3 regions of the Breoghania sp. JC706 genome follow, and region 3 is predicted to be linked to each of the others. Evidence: predicted binding sites of a transcription regulator. Region 3 holds the regulator's gene; each other region holds the start of a gene.
What was found. Region 3 encodes LexA, which represses DNA repair genes until DNA is damaged. Its sites were predicted from a motif close to TGTTCNNNNTGTGTTCNG; they were not measured.
Positions count from the first base shown of each region.

Region 1: a site for LexA is predicted at 2,710-2,727, ahead of V2L18_RS14990 (PA0069 family radical SAM protein). Genes of this name have one in related genera too.
Region 2: a site for LexA is predicted at 2,145-2,162, ahead of recA (recombinase RecA). Genes of this name have one in related genera too.

Region 1 is NZ_JBANCG010000006.1:402,045-406,577, forward strand. Features, by position in the region: gene V2L18_RS14975 (F0F1 ATP synthase subunit B) at 1-78, shown strand, start outside; gene V2L18_RS14980 (F0F1 ATP synthase subunit B) at 92-571, shown strand; gene V2L18_RS14985 (ribonuclease HII) at 745-1,413, opposite strand; gene V2L18_RS14990 (PA0069 family radical SAM protein) at 1,542-2,675, opposite strand; gene V2L18_RS14995 (glycosyltransferase) at 2,793-3,494, shown strand; partial or broken gene V2L18_RS15000 (BA14K family protein) at 3,650-3,757, opposite strand.
Region 2 is NZ_JBANCG010000001.1:403,673-408,205, reverse strand. Features, by position in the region: gene V2L18_RS01745 (purine nucleoside permease) at 1-404, opposite strand, end outside; gene recA (recombinase RecA) at 943-2,028, opposite strand; gene V2L18_RS01735 (PfkB family carbohydrate kinase) at 2,323-3,435, shown strand; gene V2L18_RS01730 (pseudouridine-5'-phosphate glycosidase) at 3,432-4,352, shown strand.
Region 3 is NZ_JBANCG010000005.1:406,591-411,123, reverse strand. Features, by position in the region: gene V2L18_RS12880 (ComEC/Rec2 family competence protein) at 1-1,667, shown strand, start outside; gene lexA (transcriptional repressor LexA) at 1,929-2,651, opposite strand; gene V2L18_RS12870 (ferredoxin--NADP reductase) at 2,992-3,807, opposite strand; gene glp (gephyrin-like molybdotransferase Glp) at 4,178-4,533, opposite strand, start outside.

The DNA of each region.
Region 1 (4,533 bases), on a different contig from region 3:
GCTCTGGTCGAGACGTTGCTCGGCAAGGCACCCACGAAGACCGAGACGTCGAAGGCCGTTTCGGCCTCGATGAGCTGAGGACACGCCAACCATGGATGCAACATTCTGGGCTCTGGTCGGCCTGATCATCTTCACCGGCATCATCGTTTGGGTGAAAGTGCCTGGCAAGCTGGCGTCCGCCCTAGATGCGCGTGCCGACGGCATCCGCAAGGAACTGGACGAGGCGCGCCGCCTGCGCGAGGAGGCCCAGTCTCTGCTTGCGGAATACCAGCGCAAGCATCGCGAGGCCGAGGAAGAGGCCGAAGCGATCATCGCGGAAGCGAAGCGCGAGGCGGAATTGCTGACCGGGCAGACCGAGGCGGCGCTGAACGATCTGATCGCGCGCCGCACGAAGCTTGCCGAAACCAAGATCGCGATGGCTGAAACCCAGGCTCTGGCCGAAGTCAAGGCACGGGCGACAGATGTCGCGATCACGGCGGCCGAGGCGATCCTTCGCGACAAGGTTTCGGGTAAAGTCGCTGACAAGCTGATGGCCGACAGCATCAAGGAAGTGGGCAGCCGTATCAACTGACCGTGCACCATAGGCAGGGCGTGACGCCGGGGGGGTATCCCTGCCGAGCGCTCAGGGGAATGCCTCTGACTGCTTCTGAAAGGCCGCTGTCCATTGGATGGCGGCTTTTTTATATGTCCCGTCGTCGATTGCCATCGTTGATGGAAGGCATCGGTGCGCCCCTGCGATCCCTATCAGGTCGCGCGCTGTTCCAGCCGCAGCCTTATGGGCGCGAAGGAGCGGCGATGATACGCACACGGTCCCAGGCGGGCCAACGCGTCCTGATGCTGCGCCGTACCGTATCCCTTGTGGGCGGCAAAGCCGTAGTCCGGCAGTTCCTCGGACAGGCGCACCATCAACCGGTCGCGCGTGACCTTGGCGACGATCGAGGCGGCGGCGATCGACAGGGAGGCCGCATCGCCTCCTATCAGGGCCTCACCGTGGCAGGGCAACGCCGGGGGAACGTCCCGCCCGTCGATAAGTGCAGCCGCCGGGCGCTCCGACAGGGCGCAAAGGGCGCCGCGCATCGCCCACAGGGTTGCGGCGCGGATGTTCATCGCATCGATCCGTGCCGCCGATGCCATTACGATCCCGACATCCGCCTGGGAAAGAATGGTTGCGTAGAGCGCTTCCCGGCGCGCTTCGCTCAGCTTCTTTGAATCGTTGAGCCCCTCGGGAACCGCCTTGGGGTCGAGGATGACCGCGGCGACGACCACGGGCCCCGCCCACGGGCCCCGTCCAGCTTCGTCGATGCCTGCAACGAGACCGCCGAATGCGCGCGCCAGCCGCTTCTCGTGCTTGAGCGTCGGCAGCGACGTTTTTGTGGGAGGCGATCTTCGGGCGGGGGCAAGAGAGCGGGTCATGCGCGAACCATAGGATAACCGGTCCTTCGGCGAAATCGGCCGGAACGGGAAAATCCCCTGTATTCGACACCCGTGATCGTTCCATGGTTTGGAGGAAGCGGATCGCAGGTCTTTTCGCCGTGGCCTGCTCAGAAGAGGCTCAGTTGCTCTGCACTCTTGAACGGCGGGACAAAGAGATCGGTTCGAAGCCGTTTGCGGCGTTGATTGAACCCCAGCCGCTTCGCGGCAAGTTCGAAGCGGCGGCCGAGCTGCCACGCATAGGGGCCTTCTCCGCGCATGCGCTTGCCCCACTCCGCATCGTAGTCCTTGCCGCCCCGCATCGTCTGCAGCACGGACATCACGCGCCGATAGCGGTCGGGATAGTTGCGCAGCAGCCAGTCGCGAAAGAGCGGGCTCACCTCGTGCGGCAGCCGCACGAGAATATATCCCGCTTCCCGCGCGCCTTGCGCATGACAGGCATCGAGGATGCGTTCGATCTCCTGGTCGTTTAGCGCGGGAATGATCGGTGCGACCATGACGGATGTCGGAATGCCGGCCTGCGACAGGGCCGCAATCGCCTCGAGCCGGCGCGCAGGCGTCGCCGCCCTCGGTTCCATCGCACGCGCCAGCTTGCGATCGAGCGTCGTCACCGAAAGGGCCACCTTGGCAAGGCCGTCTCTCGCCATCTCCGACAGGATGTCGATATCGCGCATCACCAGAGCGGACTTGGTGACGATGCCGACCGGGTGGCGTGCGTCGCGCAGCACCTCCAGCACCTCGCGCATGATTCGCATCTGCCGCTCGATCGGCTGGTAGGGGTCTGTGTTCGTGCCGATGGCGATGGTCTTCACCTTGTAGCCGGGCGCGGAAATCTCGCGCGCAAGCAGTTCGGCCGCGTTCGGTTTGGCGAAAAGCCTGGTTTCGAAGTCGAGCCCGGGCGACATGCCCATATAGGCATGGGTCGGTCGCGCAAAGCAGTAGATGCAGCCGTGTTCGCACCCCCGGTAGGGGTTGATGGACCGGTCGAAGGCGATATCGGGCGAGTCGTTGCGGGTGATGATCCGCCGTGCCGCCTCCACCTGAACCTCGGTCTTCAGCGCCGGCAGATCCTCCAGGCTGCCCCAGCCGTCGTCGGCTGCCTCGCGCGCCTCCGTCTCGAACCGTCCAGCCATGTTGAGCGCTGCCGCGCGGCCTCGCCGGCGCTCGGCATCGATGTGCGCGCTCTCGCTTGCCTCTTCGAGAGGCGGCTGTGGGGCAAGGCCCGGTTCTGTCGGATGTGGCACATTTCGGTTCATAGAAAAATGATAGGTCACCAAAAGGAACAAATCAAGAACATTAGCGGCGGCATATGCGTCAAGGTATCTCGCAAATGCGAGAGAAAGGATGCTATGAAAGATGTTATGTTTGCTGTCGTCATCCCCACCCTCAACAACGAAGCGACGCTCGTTGAAACGCTGGCCGCTCTGGTCCCGGCGTCCGCGGAAGGAATCGTGCGCGAGGTCGTCGTCGCGGATGCCGGCTCATGCGACATGACGGAAACGATCGCCGAGGCTGCGGGCTGCCGTTGGATCGCCGCGGAGGGCCCGCGCGGGGCGCGCCTGCAAGCCGGCGCCGGTGCTGTGCGCCGGGGAGAGTGGCTGCTGTTTCTCGAACCGGACACGGTGCTTGATCCGGGCTGGTATCGGGAGGTCTCGAAATTTGTCGAACGGGTGGAGCGTACCGGTCGGGGCGACAGACAGGCGGCCTGTTTTCGTGCTGCCAACGACGAACTCGGCATCAAGGCACGAGTGGCGGAGGGGATCTCGTGGCTGCGCTGCCGCATACTGGGCGTCGGCCATGCCCGGCAGGGACTGCTGCTGTCGCGCCGCTTCTATGCGCGGCTGGGCGGACATGATCCTGCCTCTCCGCTGGCCGAGGCCGAACTCATGCGCCGCATCGGTCGGCGACACCTCAGCCATCTGCCCATTCGTGCGGTGCGACGCTCGGGTCCGCAGGCCGAGACGAGCAGTGGCGGTTTCCGGCACGCGGTCGGTGTGATGCTGTTTTTCCTGCGGCTGCCCGGCGCGCTCGTCGGACGGTTCGTCGATCCTTCGTCGCGCTGAACGGCGAACACGGCCGGGATGCGCTGAAAGCCCGATAGAAAACGGCCGGAAGGAAGATCCATCCGGCCATCTCTGTCTTGGTTTCGGTGTGCTGTGCGACTTCAAATGCCAGCGACTACCCTTCAAACTTCTGCTTCCACCCGGGGCGCGCCGTCCTAGCGCCAGTAGGGGCTCCTGCAGCGATGGTAGCGCCCGTCATAGCCCAGGAACCTGTCGGTGCGGGGGTTGTAGGAACGATAGCGCCTCATGCACCAGTCGACATGAGCCCGGCGTCCGCGATAATAGGCCGGCGGCGGCGGCGGACGGCGATATCCCCACCGCGGCGGCGGCGGACGATGGCGCCAGCGCGGCGGCGGCGGTCCCCACTGTGCGAGCTGGATTGTGCCTTCTTCCTGAGCGGCGGCCGGGGCGCCGAGCAGGGCGGCATTCGTCACGCCGGCTTTGCCACTCGCTGAGGGCGTTATCGGGTTCTGGGTTGACGCGCCTGCGGGCGCGACGGCGACAACGGCAGCCAGTATGGCCACCGGAGCGAGCAAACGTCGCAATACTCCCAATCTCATCGTTTTTCTCCCGTTACAATGTGGGCTGCGAAGGGCGGATACCGTCCTGTCGCTGTTCTGCCGGGCCAGAAGCCTTTTGCCGGAGCACACGGTCTGCATGCGCCTTCAAAAGGCCGGCAGGCCGGATCTCCAGGCAACCGATATCGCACACGAACGGCACGATTCCGCGGAAAGGGCGAGGTTTGCAACGCAACGCTGATGCCCTGCCGCCCTGAAACCCGGCTTGCCGGCGGCCTTGAGCGGACCTTCAGTTTGGCCGCTTCGGGTCCGTCGGACTGTAATTGGGATCACAATACGCGCACATAATGGAAGCATTAAGAAATATCTTACCGCCGCAATGCGTGCGGGGGGCACGCCAAGATGACGCAGGGGATATTGCGTCTTTTCGCGTGCGGCTCCCGCCATCGTCTTGGGACGTGCGGGGAACGCCCGGCGCAATTGTGTCGGGACGGTGTTGGTTCCCTCGCGCCGGGGGCTGT
Region 2 (4,533 bases), on a different contig from region 3:
CGCCACTGCAGGCCGCCGTCGACCGCGTAGCGCGCCCAGAAGGCGGAGCCCAGCGTGCCGTTGTCCGGATCGACCCCGGCGATGCCGGCGATCAGGATGTAGGTCTTCGAAAGATCCAGCTTGTCGGACAACACCAGTGCCGTCATCGAGCTTGCCGCGTTGGCGTAGCCCATCGACGTGGTGACGAGGCACAGCCCCTTGTCGTTGCACGAGACATCGGGGAAATCGGCCGACAGGCCATCGATGGCGATTTTTTGCTCAAGCCCTTCGTTCTTCAGCCAGTTGGAGGCTTCGTGCTTGAACATGGAGACGACGAGCACCTTCGGCGCAACCGGCTCGGCTGCGACGGGAGCGGAGATGGCGCCGACCAGCGCGGCTGCGGCGAGGGAAGAAAGAAGACGCATGGGAGAAACCTCTCGGGATCGGGAGACACCGTTCCTAGAGCATTTCATGGTTCGGCGGAACCAGAACGCGCGCATTTGTGGTGTGGCCCATCCTTCGAGACGGCCTTGTCAGGCCTCCTCAGGATGACGTCGAGTGTGTTGAAGCCTTCGTTGAACCAGCAACATGGACAACGTCATCCTGAGGAGCCCGCGTGAGCGGGCGTCTCGAAGGATGGGCGACTTGCTTCGTCTGACCATGAATTGCTCCAAGGCCACGCAACCGGGGGCTGCAAGGTCAAACAACGGGCAAAGAGACCGGTCGGTGAGCGAAACCCCGCCATGTTGGACGAAGGCGGCGCGGTGATGACGACGGCGGGATCGGGGCCCTGAACGCGAAACGGCCGCGCGAGGGGCGCGGCCGTGTGGAATATTGCCGGTCAGGACACGACGGACGCCGACCGCGAACCGCAATTGCAGCCGGTCCGCGCCGCCGCATTCCCGATCAGTCGTTGTCGATCAGTCGGGGCCAATCGGTCGGGGCCAATCGGTCGTCGCCCGATCAGTCGTCAACAGATCCGCTCGGCTCGTCGTCGCTGTCGCCGCTGGGATCGGTGATCTTCTCCGCGATGAGGCCGGCGTTCTGGCGGATGGCGAGTTCGATCTCCTGGGCCACTTCCGGGTTCTCGCGCAGGAAGTTCTTGGCGTTCTCCCGCCCCTGCCCCAGCCGCTGGCTGTTGTAGGAAAACCAGGCGCCCGACTTCTCGACAACGCCGCCCTTGACGCCGAGGTCGATGAGCTCGCCCATCTTGGACACGCCCTCGCCGTACATGATGTCGAACTCGATCTGCTTGAACGGCGGCGCGAGCTTGTTCTTGACGACCTTGACCTTGGTCTGGTTGCCGACGATCTCGTCCTTGTCCTTGATCGAACCGATGCGGCGGATGTCGAGACGGACCGAGGCGTAGAACTTCAGCGCGTTGCCGCCCGTCGTCGTCTCCGGCGAGCCGAACATCACACCGATCTTCATGCGGATCTGGTTGATGAAGATCACCATCGTCTTCGACTTGGAGATCGAGGCGGTGAGTTTGCGGAGCGCCTGGCTCATCAGACGCGCCTGAAGGCCCGGCAGGCTGTCGCCCATCTCGCCTTCCAGTTCCGCGCGCGGGGTCAGGGCCGCCACCGAATCGACCACCAGCACGTCGATCGCGCCGGAGCGCACCAGCGTGTCGGCAATCTCCAGCGCCTGCTCACCCGCATCCGGCTGCGAGATCAGCATGTCGTCGATCGTGACGCCGAGCTTCCTCGCATAGACCGGATCGAGCGCATGCTCGGCATCGATGAAGGCGCAGATGCCGCCCTTCTTCTGGGCTTCGGCAACCGTATGCAGCGCCAGCGTGGTCTTGCCCGAGGATTCCGGGCCGTAGATCTCCACGATGCGCCCGCGCGGCAACCCGCCGATGCCGAGTGCGATATCGAGACCGATGGACCCGGTGGAGATCGACTCCACCTCCACGACCTGGCCTTCGCCGAGCCGCATGATCGATCCCTTGCCGAAGGCGCGCTCGATCTGCGCCAGGGCTGCGTCCAGTGCTTTGGTCTTGTCCATTCCGGTGCCCTCGACGAGGCGAAGTGAGGCCTGTGACATCTTTGCGTCCTTATTCCACGCCCGTCAGGCGGTTTCAAATCGCATTCTTGTACATGGTTTGTTCTTCATATTTATCCCCATGTCAAGCAGCTGAAAATTATGGTTTATAGTCAATGTGTTCCGCATATGTTCGCAGGCGAGCCCGACACGGTCCGCGCAAGGCGACGTAAGGGCACTTTCGGGAATCGGCAAAGATTACCACTTGGCCCGCCCGCGCAGACGCTGCAATGATCGCCCGAAATGGCGGGGCGGAGGGCCAACAAGGGGCAAGCCGACAACGGGACGTGACATGAGATGACAGCGCCTGGCGCGACGCCGACCGGCAACGAGCAAAGCTCTACACCGCCGCAGATGAGGGAAGGCACGGACGACCGCCCGCAAGGGCTTGCCCGCGGAACCCCGCCGATCGCCCTTCTGGGCGGCATCCATCTCGACCGGCTCGCCCATGCCGACCGGCGCATCCTGCCCGACACCTCCACCCCCGGCCGGATCGTCGCGCGCCCGGGCGGAGTGGCGACCAACGTGGCGATGGTGCTGGCCCGGCTCGGCCAACGTGTGCGGCTCTTCGGCAGGATCGGGCCGGACGGCGACGGCGTGGCGCTGTCGGTCATGCTCTCCGGTCTCGGCATCGACATTTCCGGCGTGCGCGAGGGCAAGAGCCCGACGGCAAGCTACCTGGCGCTGCACGATCCCGACGGCCGGCTTGCGGCCGCGATCGTGGACGATGCCGTCACCTACGAATTCGGCCCCGACGACCTCGCCGCGCCGCAGGAGGGACAAGGGGCGGGATTGATGGAGGCGGGCATCTGGTTTCTCGACGCCAACCTGCGCGCCGACACGCTGGAACGGCTGAGCGAGATCGCCGGCCCGAGAGAAGAAAGACAACCGGGAGCACGGCCGTTCCTCGCCGCCGACGCGGTCTCCATCGCCAAGGCCCGGCGGCTGGAACCGGTGCTCCACCGGCTCGACCTGCTGTTTGCCAACCACGCCGAGGCTGCCGCCCTTGCCGGCATCGACGGCCCAGCGGACAGGCTCGCCCGCGCTCTGGTCGAGCTTCAGGACGGCCCGCTGGCTGCCATCGTCACCGACGGCGAGGCAGGTGCCGTGTTGGCGCAGGGCGGCGGGCCGATTCTGCACCGCCCCGCCCTGCCCGCCCGCCTCGTCGACGTGACGGGCGCGGGCGACGCGCTGACGGGGGGAACGCTCGCCGGTCTTGCCTCGGGGCTCGACCTGGCGCAAGCACTCGACTACGGTCGCGCCGCCGCCGCCCTCACCGTGGAGGCAACGGGCGCCGCGCCCGCAAGCCTGACGCTGGCCGCCCTCCACCTGCGCCTCGACGCCGCCGAGGCGAACGAAGACATTCATCAAGGTACTCAGAGTACGGAACCGGGAGAAATCGGCCCGTGATCGACCACATCGTTCCCTCGCGCGAAATCGAGGAAGCCCGCGCCGAGCGTTCGCCGCTCGTGGCACTGGAATCGACCATCATCACCCACGGCATGCCGTGGCCGCAGAACATGGAAACGGCGCTCGAGGTGGAGCATGCCATCCGCGCGGAAGGCGCCACGCCCGCCACCATCGCCGTCATCGACGGCACGCTCAAGGTGGGGCTCACCGAGGGCGAACTGGAGGGACTGGCGAAGAGCCAGGACGTGATGAAGCTCTCGCGCGCCGACCTCGCCTTCGCGCTGGCGCAGGGACGCACCGGCTCGACGACGGTCGCCGCCACGATGATGGCGGCCCATGCCGTGGGCATTTCGGTCTTCGCCACCGGCGGCATCGGCGGCGTGCACCGCGGCGCGGAGACGAGCTTCGACATTTCCGCCGATCTGGAGGAGCTGGGCCGCACCCCGGTCTGCGTCGTCGCAGCCGGCCCCAAGGCTCTGCTCGACATTCCGAAGACGCTGGAGGTGCTGGAGACGCGCGGCGTGCCGGTGATCGGCTTCGGCACGGACGAACTGCCCGCCTTCTGGTCGCGCCATTCGGGGCTTGAGGCCCCCTACCGGCTGGATACGGCCGACGACATCGCCCGGCTGATGGACGTGCGCACGCGCTTCGGCGGCCACGGCGGCATTCTGGTCGCCAATCCGGTGCCGCAAGAGGCAGAGATCCCGGCCGACGAGATGGAAGGCCACATCGCGGCGGCGCTCAAGGCGGCGGATGCGGACGGCATCCACGGCAAGGAGGTCACGCCTTTCGTTCTGTCGAAGATTTTCGAGCTGACGGCCGGCCGCAGCCTGAAGACGAACATCGCGCTGATGCTGAACAACGCCCGCCTCGCCGCCCGCATCGCCGTCGCCCTGCGCAAGCCGGTCACCTACTGAGGGAGCGTTGATGGCCGGCGCGGATGGCCGGGCCTGGGCGACATGTCCGGGCAACGGCGGCCTGGGCGACGGGGGCCAGGGCGACGGGGGCCTCGGCGACAGAGGCCTGATCGTCGTTTGAGCCACCCGCGCAGGTCTCTCTGCCGCCACCGCCCGCTCAGGTCTCTCCATCGTCATTGCC
Region 3 (4,533 bases):
CTGCTGCTGCCGCGCTGGTCGCCGCGACTGCCTATCTGGTCATTTCCGGCGCCTCGATCGCGACCCAGCGCGCCTATGTCATGGCGGCCGTGATCTTCATCGCGATGATTGCCGGCCGGCCGGCGGTGACGATGCGCTCCGTCGCTCTGGCCGCGGCAATTGTCCTGGTGCTCACACCCGAGGCCCTGCTGCAGCCCGGCTTCCAGATGTCGTTTGCGGCCGTCATCGCGCTCGTCGCAGCCTATCGCGCCTGGTTTGTATGGCGCAAGACATCGCAAGGGGTAGACGCCGCCGAACTTGCCGGTCGCTCCAAGGTCGCCTCCATCCTGCGCTTTGTCGTCTTTTGGGCGAGCGGCCTTGCTATGACTTCGCTTATTGCCGGATTCGCAACCGGGCCCATTGCGCTCAGTCACTTCCATCGCGCCAGCCCTCTTGGGCTTCTGGCGAACATGGCGGCGATGCCTCTTGTCAGTCTTCTGATCATGCCGTTCGCCGTCGCGACCGTCCTGGCCATGCCGTTTGGTCTTGATCCGCTCGCGCTCCAACCGATGGGGCTTGGCATCGACGGGATGCTGGCGATCGCGGCCAAGATCGCCGAATGGACGCCGGGAAGCGGTGTCGTCGGCGCCATTGGCGATGCCCCGGCCATCCTTTCGGTGGCAGGGCTCTTGTGGCTGGCCCTTTGGACAAGCCGCTGGCGCCTTCTTGGCATCCTCCCCATTGCTGCAGCCGTCGTCGTCGCTTTCGCGTACCAGCGACCGGACATACTCGTCAGCGAGGACGGGCGAACCGTCGCGGTGCGCACGCAGCAAGGTCCGCTGGCGGTTGCGCTTGGTTCGGGCGGCAAATTTGAGGCGGAGATCTGGTTGCGTGCGGACGGCGATGCAGCGGCCCTTGCAGAGCGAAAAGCCGGCTCCGGCGTCATGAATTGCGATGAAAAAGCTTGCATTATCAAAGCAGCCCTCCCTCCTGTTGAAGCGGTATCGCAACGCGAGACACCCGGCGCGGATATCATCGCCGGTCGCCGCTTTGGCGAGAAACTCGCGGTTGCCTCGCGGACAGCATCGGAAATGACTGCTTCTCCATCGATGGCTTTCTCCGCGGTGGCAGACAAATCTCCCGCCGGTACAGGTCAGTTTGCGTGGCGCATCAAATCGCCCGTTCGCAGTTTCGCTACCGCGGAACCCGTCCCCGCCGGGGCGCCTGCGGCTGAAAGAGAGGCGCAGCATGCCGCCACCCCGACACATGCCGGCACCCCGAAGCGCACCGCAAACGCAGGCGCGGGAGTTGCACCTTCGACGATCGCATCGGCGCCGATCGCATCGGAGCCCTTATCGCGGAAGGACCGGTCGGGAGGCTCCGGCGAACGCATCTCGATTATTCTTTCGCGCGTCAGCCGGCCGGATGCCTTCGCCGAAGACTGTCTGCGCGCCGATGTGATCGTTAGCCATCTCACCGCCCCGGATGATTGCAAAGAACAGGCACTTGTCTTCGACAAAAACTATCTCGCCGCTCACGGGGCTGTCGCGCTCTATCTCGGTCGCAAGGCGTCGTCATCAGAACCAGCGGCACGTCGGGGATGGCTTCGCCGCCTCGTCACCGCGCGAAATCCGGCCGGCCGGCCCTGGCAATCCACGCCAGCACAGCAGGGCGAACAATCGCGATAGACGAATGCCCCCAATAAGGACGGCAAAGGCGTCGGCTCATTCCGAAACCGACCTGATCGGCCGGGATTTTCCGAAACCTGTCAGTGTCCAAGCAACGGCATCCAAGCGACAGCCTATCAGGGCAAATGCCCGGCAGTCGATGACCTGCCGCACGGGCGCGGTCTTGTCAGACTGAATCAATCACACCGCAAAATGCTTCAAGTTCCTGTTATGAAGTCCCTTTCCTGTCGTCCGTGCCGGAGCGCCAGGACCAAAATCGATCTAGTACCGCCGGAAAAGAGCGGCGAGTTTCCCCTGGATCCGCACGCGGTCGGGGCCGAAAATGCGCGTCTCGTAAGCCGGGTTGGCCGCCTCAAGCGCAATGGAGGCGCCCTTGCGGCGCAGGCGCTTCAGCGTTGCTTCCTCGTCGTCGATCAGGGCGACAACGATGTCTCCGTTTTCGGCGGTTTCGCCGCGCCTGATGACAACGGTATCGCCGTCGAGAATGCCGGCTTCGATCATGGAGTCGCCTCGCACCTCAAGCGCGAAATGGTCCCCGTTTCCAAGCATGTCGAAGGGAACCGAGATCGAATGGCTGTGCGTTTCAATCGCCGAAATCGGAACGCCTGCCGCAATGCGGCCCATGACGGGGATGGTGGCGACGTCGGCCGCCTCGTCACTGCTCTGCGAGGCGGGGGGCGCGACAGCCTTTGGCGTGCGGCCGAGGGAGCCTTCGATGACGCTTGGCGAAAACCCGCGTCCGCGCTGGGCCGCAAAGCTTGGCGAAACCGAATCCGGCAGCCGTACCACCTCGAGAGCGCGCGCCCTGTTGGGGAGGCGGCGGATGAAGCCGCGCTCTTCCAGAGCGGTGATGAGACGGTGGATCCCCGATTTCGACCTGAGGTCGAGCGCATCCTTCATTTCGTCGAAGGACGGCGGAACGCCCGTTTCCTTCAGGCGCTCGTGGATGAACATCAAAAGTTCGAATTGCTTGCGCGTCAGCATGGGGTCCTTCGCTTGCAACCGTATTGGTACAAAACGCGAACGGCACGTTACACGTTCTATATGTGTTCCGCAAGGGTTAAGGGCGAGTTAACCATCCGTGGTGTGGCAACCGGGCGCGCGAACCCAGTTGTCGCGCGATCTGGAATTTGCTTGCGCGTATGCGCTTAAGGACTTGAAAACAGGTAGGTATCGCGCGTTCGTTGCCGGTCGATCACGTCCCGTTCAGGGGCTCGAAATGGCACGTGTCGTCGCTGGCGTGCGCTCCTTCCAGTACGGTGACGCAGACGAAAAAGGCCGAAGCATTGCTGCTCCGGCCTCAAGGTTCCAATTCATTGATTCTTCAATCGGCAAAGGCGCGCTCGATGACGAATTCCGCGGGACGGTTGTTGGCGCCTTCGGTCAATCCGGCCTTTTCCAGAAGGACTTTGGTATCCTTGAGCATCGCCATAGAGCCGCAGATCATGCCCCGATCCGTGGCCGGGTCGAGCGGCGGCACGCCGAGGTCGGTGAAGAGCTTGCCGCTCGCGATAAGGTCCGTGATGCGGCCGCGGAAAGGATAATCCTCGCGTGTCACGGAGGTGTAGTGGCGCAGCTTGGAAGGATCCAGGACCTCCCGCAGCATCTCGTCATTGCGGATTTCCTCGACAAGATCGAGACCGTACTTCAGCTCCGCCACTTCGCGGCATGTGTGGGTCAGGATCAGCTCGTCGAATTTCTCGTAGGTCTCCGGCTCGCGGATAAGGCTTGCAAAGGGGGCAATCCCGGTGCCGGTGGAAAACATGTAGAGCCGCTTGCCGGGAATGAGCGCATCGTTGACGAGCGTGCCGGTGGGCTTCTTCTTCATCAAGACGGCATCGCCCACCTTGATGTTCTGAAGATGCGAGGTCAGAGGCCCGTCGGGCACCTTGATGGAGAAGAACTCGAGCTCCTCGCCCCAGGCGGGGCTGGCGATGGAATAGGCGCGAAACAGCGGCTTGCCGTCGATCATCAGCCCGATCATCACGAATTCGCCTGAACGGAAGCGGAATTCGGCCGGACGCGTCATGCGAAAACGGAAGAGGCGCTCGGTGTAATGGGTGACTTCCGTGACCGTCTGCACGTAGGTGTTGGCAGGCGCGTGCGCGATGAGTTCGTCGGGGCGCGTCATTACGTTCATGTCGAAATCCTGGGCATCCTCGGTCAGCCGGAGCTACGTCAATCTTTAGGCCTCGGTCCGCCGGTTTCCGTGCGGGCCTCCCGGCGGGCTCCCGGAGGACGTCCCGGCAGACCCCGAGGGCGGTGGGAGGGAGTGTCTCGCTCGCTCGAACAAAAAATAACGCCGGATTGCCGGGGCTATCGTGTTGCGAACCCCCGCCCGGCCGCACGCGGCGGCCACTCCAGCCAGCAGATCGCTATCCTTATACAGCAAAGCGGACGCCGGGAAACGCGTCTGATGGCCCCATGTCGTTTCCGACAGGGAAGAGCTTTCCACGCACAGGCGTTCGCGCGCAAAGCGATACCCTTGCCCCGTCGACACGGGAAGACGGCTAGAACCGGATGACCTCCACCGCATCGCCAGCCTCGAGCGCCGGCGCGTGCGGCGGCCGTATGACGAGCCCGTCGGCGGCAGCGAGGAACGAGAGCACGGAGGAATCCTGCTGGGTGAAGGGGGTCGCGACCAGAACGCCCGCCTCGTTGCGGTGAAGCCGCGCGCGCAGATAATCTTGGCGGCGGTCATTCGGTTCGAGCGGGGCGGCGATAATGGCCGGTTCGGGCCGGTCCGCTCCTACAGGACGTCCCAGCAGAGCGGCAAGGAGGGGCCGCAGGAATAGGTGGCCGCAAACGAGGCTGGAAACCGGGTTTCCCGGCAGCCCCAATACGCGCATCGGTCCCAGATGCCCGG